3 regions of the Nonomuraea sp. NPDC049480 genome follow, and region 3 is predicted to be linked to each of the others. Evidence: riboswitches for the same ligand, from Rfam matches in the RefSeq annotation. Region 3 holds a riboswitch; each other region holds the start of a gene.
The links. Region 3 has a riboswitch for cyclic di-AMP ahead of ACIBX3_RS38960 (CHAP domain-containing protein). Riboswitches for the same ligand answer to the same signal wherever they lie in the genome.
Positions count from the first base shown of each region.

Region 1: linked by a shared signal. The riboswitch ahead of ACIBX3_RS26505 (glycoside hydrolase family 25 protein) and the one ahead of ACIBX3_RS38960 (CHAP domain-containing protein) in region 3 are both predicted to bind cyclic di-AMP.
Region 2: linked by a shared signal. The riboswitch ahead of ACIBX3_RS25440 (coiled-coil domain-containing protein) and the one ahead of ACIBX3_RS38960 (CHAP domain-containing protein) in region 3 are both predicted to bind cyclic di-AMP.

Region 1 is NZ_JBITMD010000009.1:197,039-207,266, forward strand. Features, by position in the region: gene ACIBX3_RS26470 (helix-turn-helix domain-containing protein) at 1-737, opposite strand, end outside; gene ACIBX3_RS26475 (phytanoyl-CoA dioxygenase family protein) at 821-1,627, shown strand; gene ACIBX3_RS26480 (hypothetical protein) at 1,624-1,884, shown strand; gene ACIBX3_RS26485 (WD40 repeat domain-containing serine/threonine protein kinase) at 1,928-4,258, shown strand; gene ACIBX3_RS26490 (DUF6203 family protein) at 4,284-4,415, opposite strand; gene ACIBX3_RS26495 (aldehyde ferredoxin oxidoreductase C-terminal domain-containing protein) at 4,501-6,300, shown strand; gene ACIBX3_RS26500 (RNA polymerase subunit sigma-70) at 6,300-7,244, shown strand; cyclic di-AMP (ydaO/yuaA leader) riboswitch at 7,681-7,827, shown strand; gene ACIBX3_RS26505 (glycoside hydrolase family 25 protein) at 7,840-8,616, shown strand; gene ACIBX3_RS26510 (hypothetical protein) at 9,421-9,819, shown strand; gene ACIBX3_RS26515 (multicopper oxidase family protein) at 9,910-10,228, shown strand, end outside.
Region 2 is NZ_JBITMD010000008.1:438,172-448,399, reverse strand. Features, by position in the region: gene katG (catalase/peroxidase HPI) at 1-2,182, shown strand, start outside; gene ACIBX3_RS25440 (coiled-coil domain-containing protein) at 2,426-3,385, opposite strand; cyclic di-AMP (ydaO/yuaA leader) riboswitch at 3,392-3,530, opposite strand; gene galT (galactose-1-phosphate uridylyltransferase) at 3,599-4,678, opposite strand; gene ACIBX3_RS25430 (DeoR/GlpR family DNA-binding transcription regulator) at 4,675-5,454, opposite strand; gene ACIBX3_RS25425 (50S ribosomal protein bL37) at 5,599-5,676, shown strand; gene ACIBX3_RS25420 (hypothetical protein) at 5,840-6,085, opposite strand; gene ACIBX3_RS25415 (uridine kinase) at 6,162-6,806, opposite strand; gene ACIBX3_RS25410 (chloramphenicol phosphotransferase CPT family protein) at 6,832-7,422, opposite strand; tRNA gene ACIBX3_RS25405 (tRNA-Gly) at 7,795-7,865, opposite strand; tRNA gene ACIBX3_RS25400 (tRNA-Pro) at 7,955-8,031, shown strand; gene ACIBX3_RS25395 (hypothetical protein) at 8,093-8,377, opposite strand; gene ACIBX3_RS25390 (dihydrofolate reductase family protein) at 9,024-9,608, shown strand; gene ACIBX3_RS25385 (hypothetical protein) at 9,842-10,228, opposite strand, start outside.
Region 3 is NZ_JBITMD010000017.1:191,528-201,755, forward strand. Features, by position in the region: gene ACIBX3_RS38945 (GNAT family N-acetyltransferase) at 170-841, opposite strand; gene ACIBX3_RS38950 (carboxymuconolactone decarboxylase family protein) at 901-1,428, shown strand; gene ACIBX3_RS38955 (hypothetical protein) at 1,670-2,512, opposite strand; cyclic di-AMP (ydaO/yuaA leader) riboswitch at 2,992-3,138, shown strand; gene ACIBX3_RS38960 (CHAP domain-containing protein) at 3,151-3,810, shown strand; gene ACIBX3_RS38965 (hypothetical protein) at 4,150-4,545, opposite strand; partial or broken gene ACIBX3_RS38970 (PIG-L family deacetylase) at 4,598-4,747, opposite strand; gene ACIBX3_RS38975 (GNAT family N-acetyltransferase) at 4,829-5,425, opposite strand; gene ACIBX3_RS38980 (amidase) at 5,681-7,099, shown strand; gene ACIBX3_RS38985 (TauD/TfdA family dioxygenase) at 7,219-8,010, shown strand; gene ACIBX3_RS38990 (PaaX family transcriptional regulator C-terminal domain-containing protein) at 8,035-8,877, opposite strand; gene ACIBX3_RS38995 (SDR family oxidoreductase) at 9,153-10,064, shown strand; gene ACIBX3_RS39000 (amidohydrolase family protein) at 10,076-10,228, shown strand, end outside.

The DNA.
Region 1 (10,228 bases), on a different contig from region 3:
CGGGGGGACGCGCCGAGTTCGCGGCGGCAGGCCTTGTTGAACGCCTGGAGGTCCGGGATGCCCACGGCCGCGGCGATCGCGGGGATGGCCAGCGTCGACTCGCGCAGCAGGTGCAGCGCCCGGGTCAGCCGCCGGCGGCGGATGTAGGCGACGACGGTGTGCCCCGTGTGCGCGCGGAACAGCCGGGTGAGGTGGTTGTGCGAGACCCCGGCGGCACGGGCGACGCCGGGCACGGTCAGCGGCGCGGCCAGGTCCGCCTCGATGTGCTCGATCGCGGCGGCCACGACGGCGTCCGCGCTGCCGGCCACGGGCAGTCCGGCCACCCGCCAGAGCACCGTCCACACCTCGGCCGAGGCCCGCGCCCGCGTGCCGGGGACGGCTGCGATGGCCTGCCGCAGCGAGGCGGCGATGAGCGGCGCCTGGTCCCCGGCGTCGCGCATGACGGCCACGTCCCGCCGGTCGCCGGCGCCGGGCAGGCGGAAGTGCGCGTACAGGTGCTCGGACCGGCCCCGGTAGTGGTAGTGCACCTCGGCGCCCGGCGGGATGAGGCTCACATGGCCGGGCCTGATCGGGTGCGCGGTGCCCTCGAGCACCAGTTCGGCGGCGTAGCCGTACAGGTGGAGCTGCCACAGGTCGGGGAGCTTGAACACGTCGTGCGTGCTGACGACGCCGTGCACGCCGACGCCCGCCCCCGCCACCATGGGGGGTTCGGACAGTGTGAGGGTTACCCGTTGCATACATGCATTTGTAGGTGAAAGCAGACCACTAGTCGATGATTACAACCCACGACATGACATATGCGTGATCGTACGTTCGAGGCATGCGAACCACTTTGCTGACTTCCGTGGAGGTGGCCCGCTTCGTGGCGACCGGCTACCTGCGGCTCGACGGGGTCGTCCCGGACGAGCTGAACGACCAGGCGATCGACGTGCTGGAGGCGGGGATCCCCGCGGTGCCGTACGGGACGCCGCTCAAGGAGGCCTTCCCCGAGGGATCCTTCGCCCGCAGGCTCGTCGAGTCGCCCGCGGTCGACGGCGCCCTGCGCTCCCTCGTCGGCCCGGACCCGACCGTCGACCACCACGCCGTGCACGTACGCGAGCCACGCGGCGGCGAGGCGCAGCCCCTGCACGCCGACGCCATCATCGACACCCGCATGGACGCCTTCGACGTGCAGCTCATGTACTACCCGCGCGAGGTGACCGCCGACATGGGCGGCACCCTGGTGGTGCCGGGCAGCCACCTGCGCCGCACCAACGAGAGCGACACCGGCCGCTACCAGAACCTGCGCGGCCAGACCCGGCTGACCTGCCCGGCCGGGACCGTGATGCTGCTGCACCACGGCATCTGGCACGGCGGCCGGCGCAACGACAGCGACCAGCGCCGCTACATGTTCAAGATCCGCTTCAACCCGACCGCGCCGCAGGTGCGCCTGTGGGACACCTCCGACCTGGGCGATCCGGCCGTGGCCGGCGAGCTGAAGCGGCGTTTCCCCTGGTACGAGCCCGCGACCGGACGGCTGGAGGTCCACAACCGGGTGCGCCTGTGGCGGGCGATGACCGCCGATCCGGACTTCGACGTCGACTACTGGACGACGCGCGTGAACAACCGCCCCGGGCGGGTCGCATGAAGCAGCAGGTCCTGGTTCTCTACCTGGCCACCTCGGCGCTCGACGCGCCCGTGGTCGGCTGGTCCTCCTACGACGGCACCGGGCGTACCCATCCGACCGCCGGGGACGCGGACGAGCCGCCGTACGAGACGGGGGTGGACGCCCTCCGCGACGGCTGGCGGCTTTTCCAGGCGTCGCAACTCATCCCGCCGTACCCCGGGAGCGAATACGACACGTCGTTTCTCAAGCACGAGTTCTTCTTCGAGAAGCTGTCGTAGCTTAGGGTGTGGATCGCCCAAGAAGGTCCGGGAAGGGAGCGGGATGCCGGATGTCCGCCCGCTCCGGCCGGGAGATCCCGAGCGGATAGGCGGTCACCGTCTCGTCGGCGTGCTCGGCTCCGGCGGGCAGGGAACGGTCTACAAGGCTGTGGCCGACGGCGGTGGCGAGGTCGCCATCAAGCTGCTGCACAGCCACCTGAGCGGGGACGACGACGTCACCAAGGGGTTCCTGCGGGAGGTGGAGGCGGCGCGGCGGGTGGCGGCGTTCTGCACGGCCGCGGTGCTCGACGTGGGGATGCTGGACGACCGGCCGTACATCGTGAGCGAGTACGTCCCGGGCGACACGTTGCAGCAGGTCGTCCGGTCGGCCGGGCCGCGGGCGGGCGGGGCGCTGGACCGGCTGGCGATCTCCACGCTGACGGCGCTGGCCGCGATCCACCAGGCCGGGATCGTGCACCGGGACTTCAAACCGGGCAACGTGCTCATGGGGCCCGAGGGGCCGATCGTCATCGACTTCGGGATCGCCAAGGCGCTGGACACCACGACGTTCGCGTCGGGGCCCGTGGGGACGCCGACGTACATGTCGCCTGAGCAGTTCGAGGGCCGGCGGATCGGGCCGGCGTCGGACGTGTTCAGCTGGGCGGGGACGATGGTGTTCGCCGCCACCGGCCGTACGCCCTTCGCCGGGGACACGGTCCCGGTCATCATGAACGCCATCCTGAGCGGCACCCCTGATCTGTCCGGGGTGCCGCCGCACCTGCTGGACCCGGTCCGGGAGTGCCTGGCCAAGGACCCGTCGGCCCGGCCCATGCCCGCGGACCTGATGCAGCGCCTGATCCGGCGAACCGGCCCCGGCATCACGCCGGAATCCGCCGGCCGCGCCGCGGTGGGAACCCCGTCCGGGCCGATCGGCTCGGCGGGGGCGGGCATCCCCTCCGGTCCGGCGAGCCACCCGCCCGCCGGTGCCCCGCCTGGGCCCGCCGGTCAAAGGCCGGGCGGCGCGGCCTCCGGGGCGGCGGGGCGGCCGTCCTCGGGCCCTCACGCCGTGCCGGCAGGCCGGCCGCCTGCGGGTTACCGTCCCATACAGGCGTTCCCGCCGCCTCCGGTGCCTGCCGGGGACGTTGAGACCGCGCCGAGTTCCGGCAAGTGGGTCAGCCGCCGGGCCGCGATCAGCGCCGCCGCGGCCGCCGCGGCCACCGCCGCCGTTTCCGCGTTCGCGATCCTCCGCCCGGGAGGCGGGGTGCTGCGGCCAGAGGGTGCCGCGTCCTCCTCGCCCAGTGGCAACGCGGCCTCGTCCTCGGCGTACGCGAGCTCACCCGCCGTCAAGACGAACTCCACCGGCACGAACTCGGCTTCCTCTCAGCCGGCGACGCCCGTCACCACGGCTTCCGCCTCGACGGAACCGTTCGGGACGCAGCTCGGGAAGCCCGTGTCCTTGCCCGGCGGATCGGGCGCGCCCGCGGCGCTGAGCGCGAGCGGGGCGGGCGTCGCGTGCGGCACAGCCAACGGGACGGTGCTCGCCTGGGACCTGAACACGGCCGCGGTCACCAGGCTCGGCGACGGCGGAGGCCGTGCGACATCCGTGGCGTTCGGCCTGTACAACGGCGACACCGTGGTGGCGTCCGGGCACTCCGACGGCAGGATGCGCTTGTGGAGCCCTTCGGGCCGGAGCCTGGCCTCGCGCCGGGCCGGGGACCCGATCATCGCCGTGGCGGTCGTGGGCCAGCGGGCGATCGCGGTCTCGCAGAAGTACGACAACATGAAGGACTACCGCGGCACCGTACGGCTGTGGGACATCGCCACGGGCAAGCAGATCGGTGCCACCAGCACCGAGCACTGGCAGGGCATCAGAGGGCTGGCGTTCGGCTGGCTCGGCGACGACGACGTGCTGGTGACGGGCGACGGCAAGCAGACCATCCGGGTGCGCCGCCTGTCCACGGGAGTGGTCACGCGCTCGTTCGACGCCGGCCGGATCGGCGGCATCGAGCTGCTGGCCTGCGGCGCGTGGAAGGGCAAGCCCATCCTGGTCTCCACCCACCTGGACGCCACCTTGCGGGTGTACGACCTGGCCACCGGTAAGCGCAGGAAGAAGTGGACGTTCAGCGACCGGAGCCCCGACGACCGGGGCGCGACGGCGCTGGCCGCGGGGCAACTCGGGGACGTGCCCATCGCGGCCGTCGCGCACGCCCCGTGGGGCGGCGAGGTCATCGTCCGCGTCTGGAATCTCGACACCGGCGACGTCATCGGCGTGCTGGGGCCCGGGGAGGGCGGGGCGATCCGCACGCTGGCGCTGGCCGACCTCGCCGGGCGGCCGGTCATCGCAGGCGCGGGCGAGGACGGGTTGCTGCGGGTCTGGAGCCTGGGTCCCGCCTGACGCTCATGCGTCCCGGCTCGTCACATCACCGTCTGTGGCGATGGCGGACGCGCCGCCTGCGCCGCCGGCCCAGCGCCCAGCCCACCGCGAGGAACACCGCCCCGATCGGGGTACGTGCCAGCCTGCGCAGCAGCATGGCCTTGAAGAATCGTTTCATGTCGTCCTTCCCTGCCCGCAGCAGGGCTTGCGACTCGTTGCTGTTGTGTGATGTCGTGCCGCATCGTCATCAAGGAGGCGTTGTCATGCCGTTCATCGTCGATCTGACCAGCGGGACCGTCGAACGCGCATACCGCGCCGGCGAGCCCGGCCACTACGGCGGGTCCATCCTCGGATTGCGGCTGATGGCCGAGCGCACTCCTGCCGGGCTGGATCCCCATGACCCGCGATCGTTGTTGTACGTCGCGGCCGGGACGCTGGGCGGGACGCGGGCGCCCGGGCTGGCCAAGGCCGTTTTCCTGGCCAAGTCGCCGTTGACCGGGGTGGCCGGGGAGGCGCATGCGCTGGGGCCGTTCGCGGCCGGGATGCGGGGCGCCGGGGCCAAGGCCCTGGCCGTCACCGGCCGGGCCGAACGGCTCTCCTATCTGCTGATTGAGGGTGGCGAGGTCTCGTGCCACGAGGCCGGGGAGCTGCGCGGGCTGGGCACCGCCGCCACGACGGACGCGTTGCGGACCCGCCATGGAAGGGACGCCCACGTCGCGGCGATCGGGCCGGCCGGGGAGAACCTCGTGCGGTACGCGAGCGTCGTGACAGACCACGCCTACGCCGCCGGCCGGTACGGGATCGGCGCGGTGTTCGGGGCCAAGAACCTCAAGGCGATCGTGTGCGTGGGCGACGCGCCGGCCGAGGTCGCCGATCCGGAGGCGGTCGCGGCGATCGACGCCTACTACCGGGACTCGCTGGCCACCAACCCGCTGGCCGCGCTCCAGGTGGGTGAGCCCGGGTTCGCGGGGTGGGTGGGCGAGCCGCCCGCGCCCGGGTACGCGGCCGTACGGAACTTCTCCGTCACGGGCGCGTCCGGCCTGCGGGTTCCGGAGGCGCGGGACTACGACGGGCGGGCGGTGGCGATCAGCGGCGCCTGTCCGGGGTGCCCGAACGACTGCCTCAAGGTGTACGCCCCGCCGTCCGCGGGCGAGCGCCGGTCGGGCGGGCTCGGGCAGGAGGCGTTCCTGTCGCTCGGGTGGAATCTGGGGATCGACGACCTCGACGCCGTGCTGGAGGCGAACGCCCTCTGCAACGATCTCGGGCTCGACCAGGTCTCGCTGGGCGGGACGCTGGCCTTCGCCATGGAGTGCGCGGAGCGCGGGCTGCTGCCCGGCGGGCCCGCGTTCGGGGACGCCGCGGCGCTGCCCGGGCTGATCAGGGACGTCGCGGCTCGCGCGGAGGAGCTCGGCGCTCTGCTGGCCGAGGGGGCGGCTCGGGCGGCCGGGCGGCTCGGGCCCGAGGCCGCGCGGTACGCGATGACCGTCAAGGGCGCCGAGCTGCCCTGCTTCGACCCGCGCATCCAGCCGGGGATCGGGCTCGGGTACGCCGTCGCCCCCAACGGCCCCCGCTACGACGCCCTCGAGCACGATCTCGACTTCGATCCCGTCGCCGGGCTGGTCTACAGCTTCCCCGAGGCGCGGCGGATCGGGGCCGAGCCCGCCCCGGCCGGGCAGGTCGACGCCGAGCGGGGGCGGCGGAGCGCCCGGCTGCTGCGGCTGTGGAGCGGGCTGGACGCGCTCAACCTGTGCGTGTTCGCCTCCTCCCCCACCAGGCCGCTGACCATCGACCGCCTGACCGCGCTGGTCACCGCCGTGCTGGGCCGGGACTTCACCCTGGAGGATCTCCTCGGCGCCGGGCAGCGGCGGCTCGACGAGATGCGCGCGTACGCCGAACGCGAGGGCATGGGCGCCGGGCGCGACGAGTTGCCCGCGCGGATGCACGAGGAGCCGGTCGCCGAAGGCCCCCACAAGGGCGCCGTGCTGGACCGGGAGGCGTTCGGGCGGGCCCGCGACGCTTTCTACGCGGAGCTCGGCTGGCCGAGCGGCATCGGGGCGAGCTGATGGTGCACTGCTACCGCATGCTGGGCTCGGTCGAGGAGGCCGAGGACCTGGTGCAGGAGACGTTCCTGCGGGCGTGGAAGGGGCTGCGAAGCTTCGAGGGCCGATCGTCGCTCCGGGCGTGGCTGTACCGGATCGCGACGAACGCCTGCCTCGACGCCCTCGACGGCCGGGCGCGGCGCGTCCTGCCGCACCACCTGGCGCCCCCGTCCGATCCCAGCGTGGACCTGCCGCCGCGCACCGACGTCCCCTGGCTGCAGCCGTTCCCCGACCGGATGTGGGAGCCGGCCGCGCCCGGCGATTCCGGGCCGGATGCCGTGGCGGTCTCCAGGGAGACGCTGGAGCTGGCGTTCCTGGCCGCGATCCAGCACCTGCCGCCCCGGCAGCGCGCGGTGCTGATCCTGCGTGACGTGGCCGGCTGGCCGGCCAAGGAGGTCGCGACGCTGCTGGAGGGCAGCGTGGCCGGCGTGAACAGCGCGCTGCAGCGGGCACGGGCGACGATGCGCGAGCACCTGCCCGAGCACCGCATGGACTGGGCGCCGGCGGCCGAGCCGTCGCCGGAGGAGCGGGCGGTGCTGCGGCGGTACATGGACGCGATGGAGCGGGCCGACCTCGCCGCCGTGGCCACGCTGCTGGCCGCCGACGTGCGGGCGACGATGCCGCCGTTCCCGATGTGGTTCCGCGGGCGGGCGGCGGTCATGGCGTCGCTGGAGGCGAGCTGGGACGCCGACGCTCCCTGGTACGTCGGATCCTTCCGCATGGTGCCCGTCGGCGCCAACCGGCAGCCCGCGGCGGCGGCCTACGTCCGGGCGCCCGGAGACACGACCTTCCGCGCGTTCGCGGTCGGCGTGCTCCGCATCGAGGCGGGGCTGATCACGGAGATCACAGCCTTCCACGACACCGGCCTGTTCGCCGCCTTCGGCCTCCCCTCCGAACGCGACCGATGAGTCCGCACCATGGCGGTTCGGCGCACTCCCAGTCGGCAACCGCACCTTCCACACCGGCCTGCGGAGCCGGGTGCGCAGGTTCGGATCCTGCACGGGGGCACGCAGAACACGGGAAGCATCTTCGGACACTCATCATGCAGTGCCGGCGGCCGCGCAATCGAAAGACGGGGCCGATTCGCCTTCTCGTACGCAATGGTGAGCCGCGGGTGGAAGCGACGGCCGGCCAAAACTTTACCCAATCCCAAACCCGCTGCCAGCACGGCATTTCAGGCCTCCTGGCAGGCCGACACACCGATATCCGATTTGCCCCTCTTGTGTCATCTTTGGGATATATGTACCTTTTGCGTAATCGCGGCACATGTCCAGGCGAGCTTCTCGTCACATCATTGCCGCTTCGTTGACCGGACCGTGCGTTCGTCCTGGAGATCCTCAGGGCAACGCCCGGCCGCCGAATCCGCGCCTCGCGGAGCCGGGGACCCATCCTCTTTTCGGGGTGAATCGGACGCCAGCCCAGGCTGCGCCCGTAGGGCACTTCCACGCCCGAACCCGTCAGCTAACCCGGTAGGCGGCATGGAAGCAAGGAGTCAATGCCCTCATGCCCAAGCCCCGGCTTGCCGCAATCGCCCATACCCTCAAGAACCAGCTCGATCTCCCCAGCAAGCGCTTCAGCCTCGTCATCGGCGGTGCGATCCTCGCCGGAACCACCGCCATCACGGGCGTGACCGGCACGGCGCTCGCCTCGTCCATCGAGCACAGCTCGGTACACGAGGCTCACCCGGAAACCGCATCACTCACGTACGGCGTGGACGTCTCCAGGTACGAGTCCGACTTTGACTGGAACGCCAGCCCGGCCGAGTTCGGCATCATCAAGGCCACCGAAGGCACGAGCTTCCGCGACGCCTCGTTCGCCAGACACTGGCGTGAGATGGACAAGAAGGGAATCGTGCGCGGCGCCTACCACTACGGCCACCCCGGCAACGACCCCATCGGCGAGGCCGAGTACTTCCTGTCCATGGTGAACTCCCAGCCCGCCAAACCCGGCGACCTGCTCGTCCTGGACCTGGAAACCAGCAACGGTAAGTCCGTCGCCGAGGTCAACGCCTGGGCCAAGGCATGGCTGTCGCACGTGAAGACCAAGACCGGAATCACCCCGATGCTCTACAGCGGCTGGAACTTCGCCAACGCCTATGGCAAGGGCCTGGCCGAATACCCGCTGTGGGTCGCCCACTACAGCAAGCCCAAGGGCGAGCTCACCCCACCCGCCGACTGGAAGTCCTGGACCATCCACCAGTACACCGACTCCCCCGTCGACCAGAACGTCTCCGCACTGACCCCCGACCAACTGCGCAAGCTGGGCCGCCCTGCTGTCTGACCGAGCAGACGGAGATGGCAGCGGCCATCACCCGACGGTGGAGGTTGGGACAGCCGCCCGCGTGCCCTTTCCGACCTTCACCGCTCCACTTCTGCCCCGCAATGCATCACGGGCACCTGGCGACGCGCTGCTCGGCCCGCGCCTGCAGCGAGGCCGGCAGGCCGCTCCGTAAACCAGTCAGCTCCTGGGACGACAAGAGCACGGCAGCACCACATGGGCATGGTCAGGAAGGACAACCAGAACGCCTGACGAACTCACTCACCCGCTCCCCGGGAAAGTCCTCTGCCCGGAACGGCTGAACCCGCATGAAGAACCCGGTCGGTGCGATGCGCTTCACGCACGTCAACGCGTATCCGACGCGATTTCGACCGGTACTCAGCACGTGGGACATGAGCAGGTCCCTTAGTTCCGCCTGGCTGATGGCCGGCCAGTACAGGTGCACGCCGTCGACGGTCTCCCGGTCCAGGAGCCCTGCGCGGCGAAAATCGCCCCACGAGGCCATCCCATCCAAACTCCTATAGCATATAGTAGATCAGACGAGTGAGCTGGTCGACACCTTCGCGGCGCCCTTCGAGCGGTTGCTCCGCGACGGCGTGCTCGATGGCTCGCTCCGCGAAGTTCCTCCCACCGTCACCGCCACAGTGCTGTGCAAAACCGCCGGCTGGGGCTATGTCCACCTGCGCGCCGGCCACGAGTGGCCGCCTGAGCGCGCCAGGGACGCCGTCGTCGACCTGGTCACGAACGGCCTGCCGCCGTAAGGCGTTCCTACGACGCATCATAGGAGCCATCCCGTATGCTCTGACCATGAGGTCAACGGAGGCGGGACGGCCGGCGGGCATGCTGCCGCGTCTGCTGCTCCTCGTCCTCCTCATGCTGGGGGTGGCCGCGATGCACACGCTCGGCCACCTCGTCGGCCCCGACGCGCCTCAGCCGTCCGCCACCGGCATGCTCCATGCGGAGGGTGCGCACTCCCCCGTGCCGGACTCCGGATCCGGCGATGCGCCGAGCGGGGCTCCCGACCCGGCGTCCGTCTGCCTGGCGATCCTGGCCGCTCTCCTCATCCTGGCACCGCTGGGTCCGCGCATCGCAGGCCTGGCCGGCGCCTGGCTGCGATCGCATCCCGGATGGCGCGTATCACGGCGGCTTCGCGGCCCGCCTCCTCTGTCACTCATCCTGACGCGCACGGTCGTGCTGCGGACGTAGGCGTTCCGGCCCGGACCGCTGGAGCCGTCATGCCCAGCCTCGTCCGGTCTCCGCCCGTCCGTCAGCGCAAACGTCAGCGAGGCATCAACCATGCAGCAGATCACTCGGCGCGTCCTGTTCCGGGGCGGTCTCGGTCTCCTGGGCGGGGCCGCCCTCACCGCCTGCGACCAGAACCGCACCCCCACCTCCTCCCCCGCCTTCATCGGCCCGGCCAGCGACCAGGTCCGCGCCGCCGAACAGGCCCGCCGTCCCGGCGCGGTACGCGACTTCACCCTCGTGGCCGCCGAGAGCGAGGTGGATCTCGGCGGCCTGACCACACGAACCTGGGCCTACGACGGCCGTATCCCCGGCAGGGCGATCCAGGTGAAGGCCGGCGAGGTGATCCGCGCCCGCCTGTCCAACACCCTGC
Region 2 (10,228 bases), on a different contig from region 3:
GCATGGCAGCGAGAGCGAGAACCCGGCAATCGACTCGCCGACTCCGAAGACCGGCGGTCGTCCGCGCACGAACCGGGACTGGTGGCCCAACCAGCTCGACCTCTCGGTGTTGCGCGCGCACTCGTCCAAGGGCAACCCATTGGCAGAGGGCTTCAGCTACGCCAAGGAGCTCGAGAAGCTCGACGTCGAGGCCCTCAAGCAGGACATCGTCGAGGTGCTCACCACCTCGCAGGACTGGTGGCCGGCCGACTTCGGCCACTACGGCGGTCTCATGATCCGGATGAGCTGGCACGCCGCGGGCACCTACCGCATCCACGACGGTCGCGGCGGGGCCGGCGATGGCGCTCAGCGTTTCGCCCCGCTCAACAGCTGGCCCGACAACGCCAACCTCGACAAGGCCCGCCGGCTGCTGTGGCCGGTCAAGCAGAAGTACGGCCAGAAGATCTCGTGGGCCGACCTGCTCGTGCTCGCCGGGAACGTCGCCCTGGAGTCGATGGGCTTCAAGACCTTCGGCTTCGGCTTCGGCCGCGAGGACGTCTGGGAGCCGGAGGAGATCTTCTGGGGTCCGGAGGACGCCTGGCTCGGTGACGAGCGCTACGTCACCGACACCGAGATGGTGCCGAACTTCGGCGCGACCGAGATGGGGCTCATCTACGTCAACCCGGAGGGTCCCCGCGGCAACGCGGACCCGGCTGCGGCGGCGCATTTCATCCGCGAGACCTTCCGGCGGATGGCGATGAACGACGAGGAGACTGTCGCTCTCATCGCCGGCGGCCACACGTTCGGCAAGACCCACGGCGCCGGCATCGCGGACGACCACGTGGGGCCGGAGCCCGAAGGCGCGCCGCTGGAGGCGCAGGGCCTGGGCTGGCTGAGCAGCTACGGCACCGGCAAGGGCGGTGACACGATCACCAGCGGTCTCGAGGTGACGTGGAGCGACCGGCCGACGCAGTGGAGCAACCGTTTCTTCGAGATCCTCTTCGGCTACGAGTGGGAGCTCACCACGAGCCCCGGCGGAGCGAAGCAGTGGGTGGCGAAGGACGCCGAGGCGATCATCCCGGACGCCCACGACCCGTCGAAGAAGCACAAGCCGACGATGCTCACGACCGACCTGGCGCTGCGCGTCGACCCGACGTACCAGAAGATCTCCCTCCGCTTCCTGGAGAACCCCGACGAGCTCGCGTTGGCCTTCGCCAAGGCCTGGTACAAGCTGCTGCACCGCGACATGGGTCCGGTCAGCCGCTTCCTCGGGCCGTGGGTCGCCGAGCCCCAGCTGTGGCAGGACCCGGTGCCCGCCGTCGACCACGAACTCGTGGGTGACGCCGACGTCACTGCCCTCAAGGCGAAGGTCCTGGAGTCCGGCCTCACGACCGCTCAACTGGTCTCCACCGCCTGGGCCTCCGCCGCGAGCTTCCGGTCCACCGACAAGCGCGGCGGCGCCAACGGCGCCCGGCTCCGTCTCGAGCCGCAGCGCAGCTGGGAGGTCAACCAACCCGGGCAACTCACGACGGTCCTGGACACCCTTGAGAGCATCCGGCGCACGTTCAACGAGGCCGGCGGCGCGAAGATCTCGCTCGCCGACCTGATCGTGCTGGCCGGCTCGGCCGCCGTCGAGAAGGCAGCACGCGAGGCCGGCGTGGCGCTGACAGTGCCGTTCCGCCCGGGCCGCACCGACGCCACTCAGGAGCAGACCGACGTCGAGTCCTTCCTGGTCCTCGAGCCGAGGGCCGACGGGTTCCGCAACTACCTGCGTTCCGGCGAGAAGATCCAACCGGAGGTGCTGCTCGTCGATCGTGCCTACATGCTCAACCTCACCCCGCCCGAAATGACCGTCCTCATCGGCGGCCTGCGTTCCCTGGGAGCCAACTTCGGCGGTACCCAGCACGGCGTCCTCACCGACCGGCCCGGCGTGCTCACCAACGACTTCTTCACCAACCTGCTCTCCCCGGGCACCCGGTGGAGGGCATCGGAGTCCGAGGAGCACGTGTACGAGATCCGCGACGTGGCCACCGATGAGGTGAAGTGGACCGCCACCGCGGTCGACCTCGTCTTCGGCTCCAACTCCCAGCTGCGAGCCCTCGCGGAGGTCTACGCCGGCCAGGACGCCCGCGACAAGTTCGTGACCGACTTCGTCGCAGCCTGGACCAAGGTCATGGAACTCGACCGGTTCGACCTCGCCTGACCCGTCTCCACCCCGCGAGCCCGGTCGAGCAACCGTGATCGACCGGGCTCGTCCGCGCTTGGATCCTGCCATCAGCGGTCGCAGGGACAGTTCGGCCGCGATCTGGTTCAGGTGGTGCCGGACCGTCGGCCGCGCCCGACACACAGGACGACCTCGGCGGACGTCACCCCACAGGCCCGGCGACCAGCTCAAACGCCTTCTTCACGTGCGCGAACAGCTCACCAGCCGCTATTCGTCCCGTCTTCAGTGCATCGAGATGTGGACGTGGTCGAAGTGGTTCTCGGTGATGCTGCCGCGATTCGACATCCCGCGCCAGCCCGAGCCATGGTTGATGCGCTGCTTCCAGATCACGTACTTGACGCCGAGCTTGTCCATGTTCTTGATGGTCCATTCCGCGATCCTGTCCCCCAAGGCGAGGTTCACGCCGGTGGGCATCGAGCCCCCGGTGCTCATCATGAAGTCGCAGGCCCGGCCGAGCGGGTGCTCGCCGCCGGCGCCGGAGCGGAAGCAGCCCACCGCGAACGGCAGCGCGAAGTTCTTCCGCACCTGCTCGCGCATCAGCCGCGTACGGGGGGTGATGTTGTCGGGGCCGGAGGGCAGTTCGGGGGCCCAGCTGCCGTTGGAGGTGCGGCCCGTGCCGAACGGCACCAGGTCCTCGAGCTTCTCCTTGATGTCGTCGATGACGTCCTCGGCCTCTTCACGCTGCTCTGCCACCTCGGCCGCGTCCTCGCGGATCTCGGCGGCGAGCGCGACGGCCTCGTCGGCGGCCTTCTTCTTGTCGTCGCGGGCCTTCGCGACGCCCTGCACGAGCGCCTGCTGCTCGGCGGTGACCTGCTCGAGAATGGCCGCGCTTCCGCCGTTCTCGACCAGCAGGTAGCCGGGCACCGCGGCGGGGTCGCCGTTCTGGTAGCGCAGCCGGGCTATCTCCGCGACCCGCTGCTCGGTTTCGGCCAGCGTCCGCTCGGCGGTGGCCAGCCGCTCCTTGGCCGTCTTGGCCGCCTGCTGGGCCTCGGCCAGCTCGACGCGCTTGAGGTTGTACGTCTCGATGAGCTTGTCGACCTTGGTGTTGAGCTTCTTGAGCTGGGTGCGCAGCTCGGATTCCGACGGTTTCGGTGCGGCCGACGCCGCGGTCGCCGGAAAGAAGGCAAGGGCGGTGGCCGTGACGAGGCCGATGGCAAGTTTCGCGGGGGACGAAGCCGCCACGTATGTTGTTCCTCTCCCTCTGCCGGCCGGGTTAGCTGACGGGTTCGGGCATGGGAGCAGTCCCTACCACCGAAATGGATTCACCCCACGTGCGATGGGTCCCCGGCTCCCGGGCGACACGCCCGGGATTAGGCGTGCAACGGCTGTTACGGCCGCTGCATATGGGGATATTAGTGGTAGATCACGAGTAATGCGACCTTAACGTGCAATCCATTAGTGATCTACTCGTGATCGGAGCATGAGTGCGGCCTCCTCCGGCAGCACGTCGTTGACGAAGGCCCCCATCGCCGACTCCGACCCGGCCAGGTACTTCAGCTTCTCCGGCGCCCGCCGGATGCTGAACAACTCCAGGTGCAGGTAAGCCAGCTCGCGGTCCTGCCGCACGGGCGCCTGGTGCCAGGCCGCGATGTACGGCATCACGACCCCGAACAGCCCGTCGAAGGCCCGCAGCAGCGAGGTGTACAGCGGCGCGAACGCGGCCCGCTCCGCCTCCGTCAGGGCCGCCAGGTCGGGCACCTGCCGGTGCGGATAGACGTGCACCTCGAACGGCCAGCGCGCGGCGGCCGGCACGAAGGCCGTCCACAGCTCGTTCTGCGCCACCACCCGCGTGCCGGCGGCGCGCTCGGCGGCCAGCACGTCGGCGAACAGGTTCCCCGGGCCCTTGTGGCGGGAGGCGGCCCCGAGCTGGAGCTTCGTCCGCGGGGTCACGTAGGGGTAGGCGTAGATCTGCCCGTGCGGGTGCGCGAGCGTGATTCCGATCTCCGAGCCGCGGTTCTCGAAGCAGAACACCTGCTCCACGCCCTCGATCCCGGACAACTCGGCCGTTCGGTCGGCCCACGCCTCCATCACCAGCTCGACCTGGGCGTCGGAGAGCCGGGAGAACGAGGAGGAGTGCTCGGAGGTGAAGCAAACCACCTCGCACCGTCCCACGCCCGGACGAACCTCACTCAGCCCACCCACGGCCTCATAAGTCCCAAAATTTCCGGAAAAAGAGGGGAAGCGGTTCTCGAACACCACCACGTCGTAGTCGTGCGCCGGGATCTCCGTCGACCGCGATTCCGACGACGGGCACAGCGGGCACTCGGCCGCCGTGCCGGTCGGCTGGTGCGTCCGCGTCTGCCGATGCCCCGCCATCGCGACCCACTCCTCGGTCAGCGGGTCGTACCGCAGCTCGGAGGCCATCGGCCGGGGGTCGAGCAGTCGCCGGTCGATCGCGCTCCTGTCGGCGTCGTCCCGCCGGTCGAAGTAGATCAGCTCTCGGCCGTCGGCCAGGTGGGTGATGGTGCGCTTCACAACGAGCCCTCCGCGATGATCAGTTCTCCGGCCCTTTCGGCCAGCTCCGTACGTGCGTCCTCCGGCAGCCCCGCGTCGCTGATGACCACGTCGGCCTCGCTCAGCTCGGCGATGGTGCTGATGCCGATGGTGTTCCACTTGGTGTGGTCGGCCGGGACGACCAGGCGGTTGGCGGCCGCCACCAGCTCCCTGTCGGTCTCGGACTCGAGCAGGTTGGGCGTGGTGAAGCCGGCGCGGACGCTCATCCCGTGCACGCCGAGGAAGAGCGTGTCCACGTGCAGGCGACGGATCGCGGCGACGGCCACCGGGCCGACCAAGGCGTCCGACGGCGTGCGTACGCCGCCGGTCAGGACGACCGTGCGGTCAGCGCGCGGATTGCGGTGGAAGACGTCGGCGACGGGGATGGAGTTCGTGATCACGGTGAGCTCGGGCACGCCGATCAGCTGGTGCGCGAGTGCCCAGGTGGTGGTGCCCGCGGACAATGCCACGGCGGTCCCGGGGCGCACGAGTTGCGCCGCCCGCCGCGCGATGGTCTCTTTCTCCTGCTGCTGGCGGGCGGACTTGGCGGCGAAGCCCGGCTCCTCGGTCGATCCCGGGCCGACTGCGGTCGCGCCGCCGTGCACCTTCTCCAGCAGGCCGCGCTCGGCCAGCACCTCGAGGTCGCGGCGGATGGTCATGTCGGAGACGCCGAGCTCGCGCACGAGGTCGGCCACCCGGACGCCGCCGTTGCTGCGTACGCGTTCGAGGATCGTCTGCTGACGCTGCTGCGCGAGCACTCCCGCTCCTTCCAACAGATTCCACCAAATTATGACACGAATATGTTGGGGGAATGTTAGTTCAGAGGTACGACTTGCCTGGTCGGCAGGGGAGAGAGACTGTGAGGGATCATGCCGTAGCACCCGATGACCGGAGGCGAGCTTATGGCCAGACGCGCACGCAAGGGCAAGGCACGCAAGAAGAAGAAGGCGAACCACGGCAAACGCCCCACGGCACGCTGAAAGGAGGCCGCCCGCTTCGGGCGGCCTCTTTCACCCCGGCAGCTCGGCGAGGGCTTGCTCTCCCTTGCAGCGCCTCGGCGATGGTCTCGGCCGACGCGTGCGTGGGCTCGGGGGCGGGCACGATGCCCTCCGTCCTGGCGAAGCGGACGCCGGCCTCGAAGCACTATTTCTGGGAGCGGCTGACGGCTTCGAACAGGCCCAGGTCGTACATGTGCGACAGGAGCGGCGACATGCCGTGGTAGCGCAGCTGGACGAACCGCTCGCCGCTGACCTCCTGGGCGATCAACTCCATGGGGAAGAGCGGGGCCAGGTCGTCCGGCCCTATGGGCTGCCGGGTGCCGGAGTACAGCGGTGGTGGAGGCGGCGCGGGCAGGTCAGGAACGACGTTGTACCAGTTGCCGGGGATCATCGCCCCAGTCTGCCGCCCGTCGACGGCCCGTTCCAGAGCGTCTCAACGTGACAATCCATGGCGGCCAGAGTCAAGATCAACTCTCTGGCCGATCGCCGATGTCCAGCACGGCGAGCCGGCCCGGATGATCGGCCCTCACCACCACGTCCGCCGTCTCCTGGGGGCGGACCTCCCGCTCGTACCGCGCGTACGCGGGCAGCCGCCACCGCTCGCCCTCGGGCGTACCACGATCGAGGGCCCCCGCCGACAGCCAAAGGTGCACGCTGACCTCGACCGCCAGCCCCCGCCCCAGCAGCAGCGTCCCGTCGACGAGCACCACCCCGCCCCGGGGCAGTTCCTCGTACGGCACCCGGTACGCCCGATCGACCCGGCTGTCCCACAACGCCGGCAGCACCCGCCCGGACCCGCCCGCGTCCAGCGGTTCGAGCACCTCCCTGCGCAGGGCCTTCACGTCGAGCCAGTCCTCGTAGAAGACGTCGGGGTCGGTCCTGCCGTGCTCCAGGCGCAGCGAAGCGGGCCGCAGGAAGTCATCCGCCGACACCCGCAGCACGGGCCTGCCGCGCAGCCGCAGCGGCGCGACGAGCGCGTCGGCGAGCGCCCCGGGCCGCGCGGCGGGCGCCCCGTCCACGGCCACCCGCGTCCATGCGTCCCGCGGTCTGCCGGCGATCAGCTCGGCCAGTTCCTCGACGAGTCCGTCACGGGAGATCGGTCGCGCTCGCATCCCCTCGAGCCTACGGGGTGCGCTCCTACGACCCGCCCGGGACGCCCGCCGTCAGTACCCGCCACGCCCCTCGCGATCGCCACGCGGACAGCACGGACTCGACGACCGCCGCCGAAACCCCGGCGCTGGTGTCCACCTCATGGTCATACGGCCCGAACGTGTGGATCCCGTCGACCTCCACGTGACAGCGCCCCTCGCCGATCCGCCGATCCCCGCGCTCCCGCTCCCTCCGATCGATCTCCGCGAGATCGCAGTGCACGCCGACGAGGAACACGTCGAAGCCGCCGAGCAGGCGAGCGAGGGAGGCCCGCCAGGCCGGGAACTCGATGATGTGCTCCACGATCAGATCGTTGCCCGCGGTGGCCAGCGCGGGCAGGCACCGATGAAACCCGTCGAAGAACCGCGGTCGCATCTCCCGCCACCACGCGAAGGGCCCTTGCTCCTCGCTCCGCTCGGGCAGCATTCCGCTCGTCACGAAATGGTCCGAGGACACGTGCAGGAACGGCTCGTCGAGCGTCTGCTGCAACGCCTTGGCCAGGGTGGACTTCCCCGAGCTCGACGCCCCGTTCAGGATGATGACACGCCCGGGGCCGCGGTCCGGCGGAATGGGTTCCATGCCCCCACTCTGATCGGCACGTCGGCACCGTGTCGATCTTTTTGAAAGGCCTGTGGCGGGTCCCTGCGCCGTCAGAGATCCTGGACGAAGCGCGACATGGCCGCAGTCGCGTCCTTGAGCACCTGGCCCGAGCCGACCGGGTCGCCGGTCCAGCCATGATGCGCCGGCACCGCCCGTGCGGAGTGGAGGAGCGGACGGGCCGGCAGACAGCCCGCTCCCGGGAGGAGGACGGCCACCCGATGGGGATCGCCTTCGCGCCGGGTGGGGATTCCGAAGACCTTCTCAGGAACGGATTGCAGACCGCGAACAAGCCGTGAAGATCACGAAAGGCCAGGTCCCCTAACCGGGATGACCTGGCCTTTCGCCGTACAGAGCGGACGACGGGAATCGAACCCGCGTAGCTAGTTTGGAAGACTAGGGCTCTACCATTGAGCTACGTCCGCGCGAACCGGTCGAACTCTGGTCTAGACTTCATCCGGTCGTCAGGGCGTAAGCGTACCGGAGTCCCGGAGCGTATGCGCACTCGGCGAGACGGGGCGTGGCGCAGCTTGGCAGCGCGCTTGCTTTGGGAGCAAGAAGTCGCAGGTTCAAATCCTGTCGCCCCGACCAGCTCAGGCCCCTTCCGGTATGGAAGGGGCCTTCTGCTTGTCTAACGGCTTGGCTATGGTCCCTAAGCCGGTCCGAAGAGGCGATCCATCGCCACGGCCCCGGACTGGACTACGGGACGGATCTGCTTCCGGTAAACGGCTTCGGTCGTCACCGTGCTGCTGTGGCCGACCAGGCGGAAGATCTCTTCGAGCGGCAGCCCGTAGCCGGAGAGCAGGGACACGAAGCCATGCCGCAACTGTCGGGGCGTCCAGTCCTCCGGATCCATTCCGTCCGCGTCCTTGATGACGCTGCGGAACGCACGGCGGACGTTGACCCCGTCCGGACACTCACGGACGTTGACGGACATCCAGGGACGCTCTACGGCCGGTCGTCAGCGACTCCACCGAATCAAACCTGTGTTCGATTTGATCGGGAAGCATGCTTGCCGGGGCTGGGGCCGTTACGCCGAACAGGCTGGGACATGGAGCGTTGGTCAATGCCCAGCGCTCTATGGCCCCCGCTCCGACGACATGACAGCAAGATCAACAGTCGCCGTGCGCTTCAACCCACGCGCGGCCGCGCGAGGCGGCCAAACCCTTGGGCCCGATCAGGCGCGACTCCGAGACAGAACTCACAGGATCAAACACCCACTAAATGTCCGCATAATTACCGGCCACTGCCCTCGACTGTTCCTCGCTCAATGGACGAATATCTCTCAGTGGGTCAGAGCCAGTGAACTTGTCAGCCCCGACGTGGTCCGTGCCGGCTCAGCCGGGGACCCCGCCGCGATGAATTCCGGCGAGGAATAGTGAAGACCTGTGGATCGGTGTGCCACGCTCTTCCTCGCGCCCGCCGTGTTGCTGACCACACTGATCTTCCACCGTCTTGGCCGTGGCCAGGTCCTGGGGCCGCATCCGGGGCGACCGGCCTCCAGGAGTCCAACGGCGATGAGTTTCGCCGTGGTTTCCCGTCTGTATCGACACACCCGATCGACCGTACTCGAGGAGAGCATCATGACCGCTACCTACACCTTCGACGTCTTTTGCAGCCTCGACGGTTACGGCTCCTACAACAGCAGCGGCGACTGGGGCGGCTACTGGGGCAAGCAAGGTCCCGAGTTTCTCGACCGCCGCCTCGCCTTGTACAGCGAGGAGCAGCGGATGGTCCTCGGGGCCAACACCTTTCGGCAATTCGTGCAGGTGCTGGGCCCGAGCACCGAGGAGTCCAAGGTGAGTGACCCAGTGAACACCCGGATGAGGAACCTGCCGACAACGGTGGTGTCGACGACACTCGAAGGACCCCTCAACTGGCCGGACGCGACCCTCGCGAGCGGTGACGCCGTCGACGTCGTCGCCCGGCTCAAGGAGGAGTCCGAGGTGCCGTTGCGCTCGCACGGCAGCCTGTCGATGAACCGGGCGCTGATGGCCGCCGGCCTGGTCGACCGCGTCCAGGTGACGCTCTTCCCTGTGATCACCGGTCAGACCGGAGTGGACCCGATCTTCCAGGGTGCGGCCGACTTCGACCTCGAGTTGATCGAGAGCCGGACACTCGACGGCCACACCCAAGAGCTCATCTACCGGCCCACCCTGCATGCCTGAGTCCGTCCGTCCATGCACCCAACCCCGACAAGCAGCCGAACCTGATGCGGAAGTTCCGGCCACCTCGAACCCTCTCCGCTGAGGAACCCCTCTTTCTGTCAGCGCTTAGCCGGGGGCTTGAGCAGGCGCAAGAAGGCCGCTCTCCGAGATCGGGGAACGGCCTTCTGCGTGACCATGGCTGCTCTGGTCCAGCCGGGCCGGCCTGTGCGATCCCGGCCCTCAGGATCGGCTCATCAGTTGACGCAGTCCTGCGTGTCGAGCGCCAGGGCCAACTGCCTGACCTTGCCTTTCGAGGTGATGAATGCGTAGTAGGCGTTGGGGTTGCGCGGGACGGAGACGTACGGGAACCCGCTCGCGGAGGTCTTCAGGCGCGGGTAGGCCCTCTTGACCTGCTTCATCGTGGAGCCGAGACCGACGCCCTCAGGCGTCTTGATCCCCTTCTGCGCGAAGATGACGGCCACGCCGCGCTTCTTGGAGATGTACAGGCCCACGCGGTCCCTTCCGGTGGGGTGCTGCTTCAGATCCCAGCCGGAGCACGGGCCGGTTCCTCCGACCCCCTTGCGCACGATCTTCCCGGTGCCCCTGGCCTTTTTCAGGCTCGTCCCAAGCTTGATCACGCC
Region 3 (10,228 bases):
CCGGGCTCGCGCCCACGCGCCTGCACACCGCTTCTCGTGCGAACGCCCACGTCCAGCCTGGTCGATCACGTACGACGAGACCCACGGCAACGGGCCCTCGCCTCGCCCTGATCGCCGGAGCACCCGGCACGGCGGACTTGAGCCCACCTGCGCTGATGGGCGCTCGTGGCTAGCGGACCTCGGCCGCGCCGAAGGCGAGCCACCCGAGATCGCTGAAACCCGCTGCCTCGGCGACCGCGGCGGAGGCGCGGTTCTCGGGGATGTGCATGTAGGTGGGGACCGCGCCTTCGTCCCGCACCCGCCTGGCGGCCTGGGCGATGAGCCGGCGTGCCAGGCCGCGGCCGCGTGCGTGGGGGGTGGTCACGACGGCGAGCTCGTGCCCGTAGGCGTCGTGCCGTTTGACCCCCACCCCGGACAAGTGCTCACCGGTGGCCGGATCCCTGGCGACCAGGACGTCCCCGCCGAAAGGCCGCAGCCAGTCGGGAACCTCCGGATCAGCGGCGGGTACCCAGACCCCGGCGTCGGGAAAGGGGGCGGGGCGGGTGGTCCACCGATAGACGGCGGTGAACCAGCCGAGCTCGGGAAAGCCGACCAGGGCGGGTATCCGTGGTCCCAGTGAGGCGAGGTCCTTGTCCTTGGCGTACTGCTCCGCCACGGCCGCGGCGTGCTCGGGCGGGACCGACAACACGCCGCCCTCGGGGCTCGCGACTCCGATGGCCGGGTGGATCTTGCCGTCCCAGCCTGGGCGGCCGCGCCCGGGCGTGCCGATGACGTCCAGCCCGGGAGCGGCGGGCCGGCCGCCGAGCCAGCGGGACAGGTGCTCCGCGAGTCGTCGCTCCATCGTCTTCCTCCATATACCTTAGGGGGGTATAGTACATCGACGGACCTCGAGGAGGACACATGCGACGTCTGACCCCGCTCGATCCCGCTGACGCGCCGGAAAAGTCCAGGGAGTTGCTGAACGACATCATCGGCAGGAGGGGCGGCGCGGGCGACATGGTCGCCACCATGGCCCACTCGCCCGCGCTGCTGCAGGGCTACCTGGACCTCTCGCGCGCCATGAAGCGCGTCAAGCTGCCGCGCGCGCTCAGCGAGAAGATCTCGCTCGCCGTCCAGGAATGGATCGGATGCGGCCTCTGCCGTCAGGCGCACGCCGAGGCCGGGCGCGCGGCCGGGCTCAGCGAGACCGACATCGCGCTGGCCCGGCAGGGCACGTCCACCGACGCCAGGGAGGCGGCACTCATCGCCCTGGCCGTGCGCGTGCTGGCCGAGCCCTCCTCGATCACCGATGAGGACGTCGCGGAGCTGCGCGCGCACGGCTGGAGCGACCGGATCGTGGCGGAGATCGTGGGCGTGGTCGCCCTCAATCTCCTGACCGGCGCTTTCAACCTCCTGGCGGGCTTGGAACCGGCGGAGCAGACCTCGTAGGCGTCGGCCGCAGGACATGAAGGTCAGGCCCGCCGGTAGCCGGGCAAGGACATCATGCTTCCGGTGAGCTCCAGTCTGTACGGCGAAGCCGTCGGCGTACGAGACGATCATCCGGTGCCCGGCCGGTCGGCCCCTCGGCGTTCCACGGCAGATGTCGTCCGCCTGCCTGCTGGGGGAGTGCCGCCAGGACTTCCGTTCCGATGGCCGAGGTGAGCCCGATCTCCACGCGGGCCCGCCGTGATCAGGGGGCCATCGTCCACAGCATGACCGACATGCTCGACGCCATCGCGAGATGCGCGGTGAACGCGGCGTCCGCCGAGGCGTCCGCCCCCGGCCTGCGGCGGTGGGTTCCGGCGCTCAGCGGAGCCGCCGCCCGGCCGGGGGACTGAGCCCTCGCCCAGAAGGACGCGGTCATGTACACCAGCAGGTCGACGACACCGTCCAGCATGATGAGCAGGCGGTGGATCACGCGGCCGGGCCGGCCGATTTTCCCGCCCGTCCCGGCGATCGATCGCCTCTCGCCCCGCAGCCACGTCCATATGGAGGCCGCCATGGACAGCAGGAAGTACAACGCCAGCGCGGCGAAGGCACCCGGCCAGAGGGAGCCGGCGCCCGCCGACGCGTGAGCGGACGTATGCGCGCCGGCCGCATGAGCCGCCATTCCCGGCGCCGGCCCCATGTGCGAACCCATGTCCATCGCGGGCATTCCGGCCATGGAGGGCAACCCGAGCGCGAGAGCGGCCCCGGCGGAAGAAGCAGGCGCGGCCATCAGCGCCATGATGACCATCACGCTGCTCGCGAGCACCTGATGGACCCAGTGGACTCCGTGCCGCCAGCCATGACGGAGGGCGTGACGCGTCGCGGCCGCCGTGCTCCCCAGCGCGGCGAGTGCGAACGCGGCGGCCCACCAAAGCCCGGACTGCCCGAACGAGCCGGCTGTCGCCGGCAGGCTCATCAAGGCCATGCCGATGGCCATGAGCAGCTCGATCCCGGCCGCGTACCGGCTCCAACCCCTGGCGGAGACCAGCCGGAGCGCGCTGAGGGCTCCTGCCACGACCGCCACCAGAGCCGTCAACCAGCCCATCGCCACCTCCGCGTCGGCGTTCTCCCCCGGGACGGGCCGCCGCGTCCTCCGAAATGTCCGAGATGTGGTGCGCTTCGCGCCGCACTGACAGACTCGGGCCGCGACCGTCCGCTCAAGTGAGTACTACGCACTGACGTAGGAGGTGGTTCAGAGGGAAGGGTCGGCGCTCCAGCGCTGGCGCCTGAGCCGCCAGTACTACTACCCGCAATCATAGAGACGATGGAGTGGCCGCCGGCGAGGGCTCCCCCGTCCGAATCCGCCATCGGCGCATCCGGGATCAGGTAAAGAATTGGATACGGAAACCCTTGCCCAGCAAGGGATTTCGTTGAGTTCTCCCCTGAATCACCGGAATCTGATTTGCACCGCTCTATGTGAATTACTTACCTTTGAGAGCTTGAGGCGCACGACCAGGTCCCTCTTGGGGATGTGCGCCCATCACCGAGACCGTGTTCTACCTGCGCCGGCAGCGTGCCCGCAGAGTAGCGCGGCCGCCGAATCCGCGAAAAGAGCGGAACCGGGAACCCAATTTCGCCGGGGTGAATCGGAATGCCCGCAGGGCCGCTTCCGTAGGGCACTTCCACGCCCGAACCCGTCAGCTAACCCGGTAGGCGGCATGGAAGCAAGGAGCAAACCCCAGCATGACCAAGACCGTACTTTCCCATGCCCTCACGCCCGCCAACGGCCTGCGCCTCCTCATGGGAGCGACCGTGGCCGCCGGCGCCCTGTTCACCGCAACGCCCGCCTTCGCCGCCGACCACCAGGGCGACCGCGCGACAGGTGTTCAGGCCGCCGCGAAGAAGCCCGCCCAGATCACGGCCGACACCGTCATCAAGATCGCGGAGTCCCAGGTGGGCGTGACCGAGAACGCGGCCGGCGGCGGGACACCCTTCCACGCCTGGTACATGGCCTCGCAGCGCGCCAAGGAAACCGTGGCCCGCGACGGCGGCAGCATCCAGGCCTACGCGAACGCGCCCTGGTGCGCCATGTTCGTCTCCTGGGTCGGCGAGAAGGCCGGCGCCAGGCCCACCGTGGGCTGGGACGCCTACACCATCACCTACGCCAAGTGGTTCGAGAAGAACGGCCACTGGGGCACCCAGGCCAAGCCCGGCGCCGTCGTCTACTTCTCCTGGGACGACAAGAGCATCGACAGCATCGACCACGTGGGCCTGGTCAAGAAGGACAACCAGGACGGCACCGTCACCACGATCGAAGGCAACACCGGCAACGGCAAGGTCGAGGAGCGCATCCGGCCCACGTCCCAGATCGTCGGCTACGGCTACCCGCAGTACAAGGCCTGACGAGCGCAGGACCCGAAGACGGCCTGGTGGATGCGACGTTCTCTGCCCGCCCAGGCCTCTCGCGCCGCACGTACTTCTGGATCTTCCCGGTGGAGGTCTTCGGCAGTTCCCCGAACTCCACCACCTTCGGCGCCTTGAACCGCGCCCGCCGCGCCCGCACGTGATCCATGATCTCCGCAACGGTGGCCGTGGCGCCGTCGGCCGGCATCGACAGCACCGTCGGCGCGCCTTCCAGGTGCGTGACCCCTCGGCCCGGATGGGACGGCGTGACCGCCCGCGGCTCCGCCCCCGCCGGCAGCGCCTCGTGCGGGTGTTGATCGCCACCAGCGGGCGGGGTCCTCACCCGATCATGATCGCCGCCGGCCGCCGTGACCACTCGGTGAACGCCTCGTCGCCGACCCAGGCCGTGTACCGGTCCATCCCCATGGCGGTGATGAGCACGCCGGTCTGGGTCTCCTGGGCCGTCAGCGCACGGACCTTGCGTGCCGCCGTCTCGGTGTCCAGCACCAGGTCGACCGCCAGCCGATGGGCGGGTGTCGTGATCGGGTAGCCGGAAGCGTAGATGCCCAGGCTCTTGCTCAGCTCGCTCCAGCGTGAGGCCCGCCGTTCGGCGACGGTGGCGTGCAGCAGCCGCGCCCCCGGCGGGGCGGAGAGTTCGAAGGCCGCGGTGGTCCAGGCCGACACCGTCTGGTGGTCCAGGTGGCCGGTGATGCCGTCCGGGCCGAAGGTCAGCACGGTGTCCGGGCGAACCCGTCCGATGACGTCGCACAGCCGCGCGATCGCCTCGGGCGCGGGAGCCGCCGCGGGTCGCGGTCACGCACACCACCCGCGATCCGTGGTCGCGAGCCATCGCCATCAGACCGCCCGACAGGTACGCCTCGTCGTCGGGGTGCGCCCAGACCCCGAGGACCGCCCCCAGCTCCGCGACATCGATCATGACCGTCCCTCGCCTTCCGCAGGCATCCGATCGTGGAAGGACGACCTCTCAGAGCGCTGTCACGACGCTGTCAGGCGCCCGTCAGACGACACCGCGGGAGCGCTGAGACGCCTGCGCGGCCGCTCCCTGCGCGGCCGCTCGCCACTCGGGCGCGAGCACGGACCAGATCTCTACGTCATGCCGCTCGCCCCGGTGCGGGTAGCTCTCCCGCAGCATCCCCTCCTTCGTCATCCCGAGCCGCCGGGCCACGGCGATGCTGCCCTCGTTCGCCGCCGAGACCCGCCACTCCACCCGATGGACGCCCCGCTCCTCGACGGCCCAATTGATGATCACGCGCGCGGCCCTGGTCACCAGCCCCTTGCCCACGGCCGACGGCTCCAGCCAGCAGCCCGCCTCGGCGGTGCCGTGCTCGACGTCCATCGTCCGGAAGAGCACTCCGCCGACCAGCTTGCCGTCCGCCCAGATGCCGTGGATCCGCCCGGTGTCGGCCGCGGCCTTCTCCGCGTACGACTGCAGGAACGAGCGGCTCGACTCCAGGTCCGTGACGTTGTCCGCGAGCGGGATGTACTGCCCGATGAACTCCCGCCCCCGGTCCATGTGCGCCAGGAACTCCCCGGCCCGCCACGGCTCCAGCGGACGCAACTCGGCACCGTCGTCCCCCAGGGATATCGCGTACATCCTTGCCCTCCACGGTCAGAACGGAAATTCAGTCGACGGCCACGGCGGCCGCTGCCACCATGGGCGTGATGTACCGAGCGTAGAAGCACCTCGATCACCGCAGGCGACGGGCCCGGAGCCACACCGGCCCGGCATGGCGGCCATCGCCCTGTCCACGCTGTTCGTCATCGGCAGCGCCCTTGGCGTGCGCTGCCTGCCACCGAACGAATGTGATCGAGGTGCGGGCGTCCAGGAACGCCCGGAAGAGGACTCTTCATGAAACTTCACGAGTACGCGCGGTACGACGCCGTAGGAATCCGGAATCTGATCAAGGCGGGCGAGGTCACCGCCGACGAGGTCGAGGCGGCGGCCCGGCAGGCACTGGCCGAGGCGAACGCACAGGTGAACGGCCTGGCGCTGCCGGTGTTCGAGCCGGCGCTCCACCACGCCGGCGACGGGCCGTTCGCCGGGGTCCCGTTCCTCATCAAGGACCACGGGCCGGTGGCCGAGGGCGTGCCGTTCTTCATCGGCAGCCGGAGCCTGCCGGGCATCGTCCCCCAGCATGACACCGACCTGATGACCCGCTTCCGTGCCGCGGGCCTGGCCACCCTGGGCCTGACCACCGCACCGGAGCTGTGCGTCAGTTTCTCCACCGAACCGGCCAGGTACGGGCCCACCCGTAACCCGTGGGACCTGGACCGGGGCGTGGGCGGTTCCAGCGGTGGCGCGGCCGCCCTGGTCGCCGCCGGGGCCGTGCCCGTCGCGCACGCCAGCGACGGAGCCGGCTCCATCCGGATCCCGGCTTCCTGCTGCGGGCTGGTCGGGCTCAAGCCGAGCCGGGGCCGCGTCCCCTGCGGACCGGACACGGGGGAGCCGATGCTCGGCATGGCGTACGAGTTCGCCCTGACGCGCACGGTCCGCGACGCCGCACATCTCCTGGACGCCGTCCAAGGACCCGGGGTCGGTGACAAGTACACCGCGCCGCCGCCGCGCCGCCCGTACGCCGGCGAGCTCGGGACCGATCCCGGGCGGCTGCGGGTGGCGGTGACCACCGATACTTGGTCGGGCACGACGGTCGACGGCCAGGTGGCCGCGGCGGCGGCCCGCGCCGGGCAGGTGCTGGAGGAGATGGGTCATGTCGTCTCCGCGGCGGGCCCGCACGTGGACTGGGACGACGTCATGCGGGCCTGGGTCGCCGAAGGCGTCGCGATCTCCTCCATGCTGCTGCTGGCCCCGCGAGAGCCCGACCCGGCCCTGATGGAGGCGGTCTCCAGGCAGTTCATGAAGGTGGCCAGGGAGTACAGCGCGCTGGACCTGCTGGCCGCCTTCAACGCCCAGAACCGGGTGACGCGGTCGGTGAGCGCGTTCCTCACCGAGTACGACCTGCTCGTCACCCCGGCGCTCGGCCGTCTCCCGGCACCGCACGGCACCCTGCGGTACGACGACCCCGGCCACACCGTGATCAGCTGGCTGGAGTCCCTCACGGACTACGGGCCGTTCACGGTGGTGTTCAACATCACCGGTCAGCCGGCGATCAGCCTGCCGCTGGGCACGAGTGAGGACGGGCTGCCGATCGGCGTGCAGATCGTCGCCCCCTACGGGCGCGAGGATCTGCTGTTCCAGGTCGCCGCCCAGCTGGAACAGGCCATGCCCTGGAAGGACCGGATCCCGCCGGTGTTCGCCGGGAGGCGCTGACGGGGGAGACTCAGGCGGACGTGGCATGCTCCTCGATCACGTGACCCAGTATGGGGCGGTACGGCCGGGTACCCCATAGAAAGTCATGGATCAACGGGCGGATCCGGAACGGAGCAGCCATGACCCGAACGGTGGCCGCGCCGACGGCGTGGACGCGAGACACCCTGCGCGAGGAGGACTGGCTGATCCGGCTCGGCGGCGGACGGATCCCGGACGCCGAGGCCCTGGCGGGCCGGGTCGTGGTCGCCCTGAACCAGGGCCCCGGGCTGATCCTCCTGCGGGGCTGGCCGGGCGACGACCTCGACGCGCTGTACCACGGCTTCGGCGGCCTGCTCGGCACGCCCCGGGCGGGCGGCCCCACCCTGGTCACCCGGGCGGCCGCCGCCCAGGAGCGCGGTGGCATGAGCGACAGGGAGCTGGCCTTCCACACGGACCGGGCGGGCCCGCCCGGTCCGCCGCGGCTGCTGGGGTTGTTCTGCGTACGTGCCGCCGCCCGCGGCGGCGACTCGCTGCTGGTCAGCGGCCACTCCGTCTACAACCGGCTGGCCCGGGACCATCCCGCCGCGCTCGCGGAGCTGCGGCAGGACTTCCACTTCGGCGCCGGGCCCGGCTTCGACCGGGTGTACCCGGTGTTCCGGTGGGAGCGCGGCCGGCTGCGCGTCCAGTACAACCGCTACTGGATCGAGCGCGGACAGCGGGAAGCGGGCAAGCCGCTGAGCGCCCGTACGCTGGCCGCGCTGGACGCCTTCGACGGCGTCCTGTCCGACCCCGGGATGGTCGTCCGCTGCCACCTCCGGCCCGGCGACCTCCTGATGCTCGACAACAACGTGATCCTGCACGGCCGGACGGAGTTCACCGATTCCGGCGCGCCCGGCCATGGCCGCTGCCTGGCCAGGCTGTGGGTGGACTGAGCCGGGCTTCAGCCCGGGAGCGCGTCAACGACGCAGGGACAGCTCGTCGACGATGGCCTCGGCCAGTTTCGCGGCGCTGGGTGCGTACTGGCGGGCCAGGGAGCGGAACAGCTTCTCGGCGCGGATCGCCGGCCAGTCGGCGGGCAGGTGCTCGGCCGGGAGGTGCGGGTCCTGGCGGACGAGCTGGAGCCAGTCGGTGTGCAGGATCAGCTGCCTGGCCAGGTCGTCGGCGGCGGACTGGAGCGGGTGCGGGGTGTCCCAGCGGTGGAGGAAGGTCCGGTAGCGCTCGGCGATCTGGTCGGTGTCGAACGCCTTGCGCACCAGGTCGGCCGACTCCGTCGGCTTGAGCGCCCGCGCCTGGAGCACGGTCACGTTGTCGCCCAGCGCGAGCGGGGCGAGCATCGCCTCGATGTCCTTCGTGCCCGGAGCGATCCACAGTCCGCCCTGCAGCAGCCCGAATCCGGACCAGATGAGCTGGGAACGCAGGTCGTGGCGGGTGCTGCGTTCGCTGCCCGGCAGGGAGAAGCCGACGAGGGTCCAGGTGCCGTCCCAGTCGCGGTTGACCGCGCCGGTCTCCCAGATGCGCCTGCGCCCGTCGTCGAGCACCTGGACGGCGTGTGGGGTGAGCCCGAAATAGACCTTCTTGCCCTGGCGGTGCCTGGTCAGCAGGTTGCGCTTGGCCATGCGGGTGAGTGTGGAGCGGACCGCCTCCTCCGAGACGCCCAGGCGGGCGAAGACGTCGATGACGCTGCCCGAGTAGACCGCGGTGTCGCGTTCCAGCACGTAGATGCCGAGAAAGCTGAACATCAGGGACTGCGGGCGCGCCGATGGCATCTGCGGCTGATCGTGCCCATCCTCGCGCTTCACAGGCAAGAGCGTAGAGGAGCCGAGATGGTGGGCAAAATCGTGACGATAGTCGTCAATGTGCCCGATGTTGAGAGAGCCTGCCGCCGGCGGTCCCCGTCGCGGCGAGTCCCCGCGCGGACGGCGACCTGCCGGGGAGGCGCTGCTCGCCCAGGGGTATGCGACGGGCAGGCATGGGTTGGAGCGGGTGCGAATATTGGGCACATCTTTGACCTAGGTCATGGAAGTGCCTTACATTGGCGAAGTCGGCAGGATCCTGTGTTGTTTGGGGTGGAGAAATGGATTTGTCGGGCAAGGTGGCTGTGGTCACCGGAGCCGGTCGCGGTCTCGGGCGGGCGTACGCCGAAGCTCTCGCCGCCGCCGGCGCGGCCGTGGTCGTCAACGACGTGGACCCCGGAGCGGCCACCGAGGTGGCCGAGGCGATCGCCGCCGCGGGGGGCAAGGCCGTGGCCGAGGCGGGCGCGGTCGGCGGGAGCCAGGTCGCCGAGCGGCTGGTGGACACGGCGGTCAAGGAGTTCGGCCGGCTCGACGTGATGGTGACCAACGCCGGCATCCTGCGCGACCGCGTGTTGTGGAAGATGTCCGACGAGGACTTCGACGCGGTCGTCGAGGTGCACCTGCGCGGCACGTTCACCTGCGCCCGCGCCGCCGCCGTGCGCATGCGCGAGCAGGGCGAGGGCGGCCGGCTGATCCTCATCTCCTCGCCGGCCGGCCAGCGCGGGAACTTCGGCCAGACCAACTACGCCGCCGCCAAGGCCGGCATCGTCGCGATGGCCCGCACCTGGGCCATGGAGCTGGCCCGCTCGAACGTCACGGTGAACGCCGTCGTGCCCGTCGCCGCCACCGAGATGACCAAGACGATCCCGGTCTTCGCGCCGGTCCTGGAGGAGGCCGAGCGCACCGGCGGCCCGCTGCCGGAATGGCTGCGCAAGGACGAGGGCCTCGGCACGGTCGAGGACGTGGCCGGGCTGATCGTCTACCTCGCCTCGGACGCCTCAGGAGGCGTCACCGGGCAGGCCGTCGGCATCGGCGGCGACAAGCTGGCCCTCTGGTCGCACCCGGCCGAGAAGGCCGTCGCGTACGCCGACGGCGGCTGGAGCGCCGACGCCATCGCCGCCTCCTGGGAGTCCACGGCGGGCGCCGAGCCGGAGACGTACGGCATCCCGGCACCCAAGGGGCCCTCGTCGTGAACCCGAAGGAGATGGACGTCGACGAGCTCGTCGCGATCGACGTCCACACCCACGCCGAGGTCTCCAAGGACGGGCACGGCTCGCTCAGCCCGGCGCTGTTCGGGGCCTCGGAGGAGTACTTCGGCTCCCACGAGCGGCCCACGATCCCGCAGATGGCCGCCTAT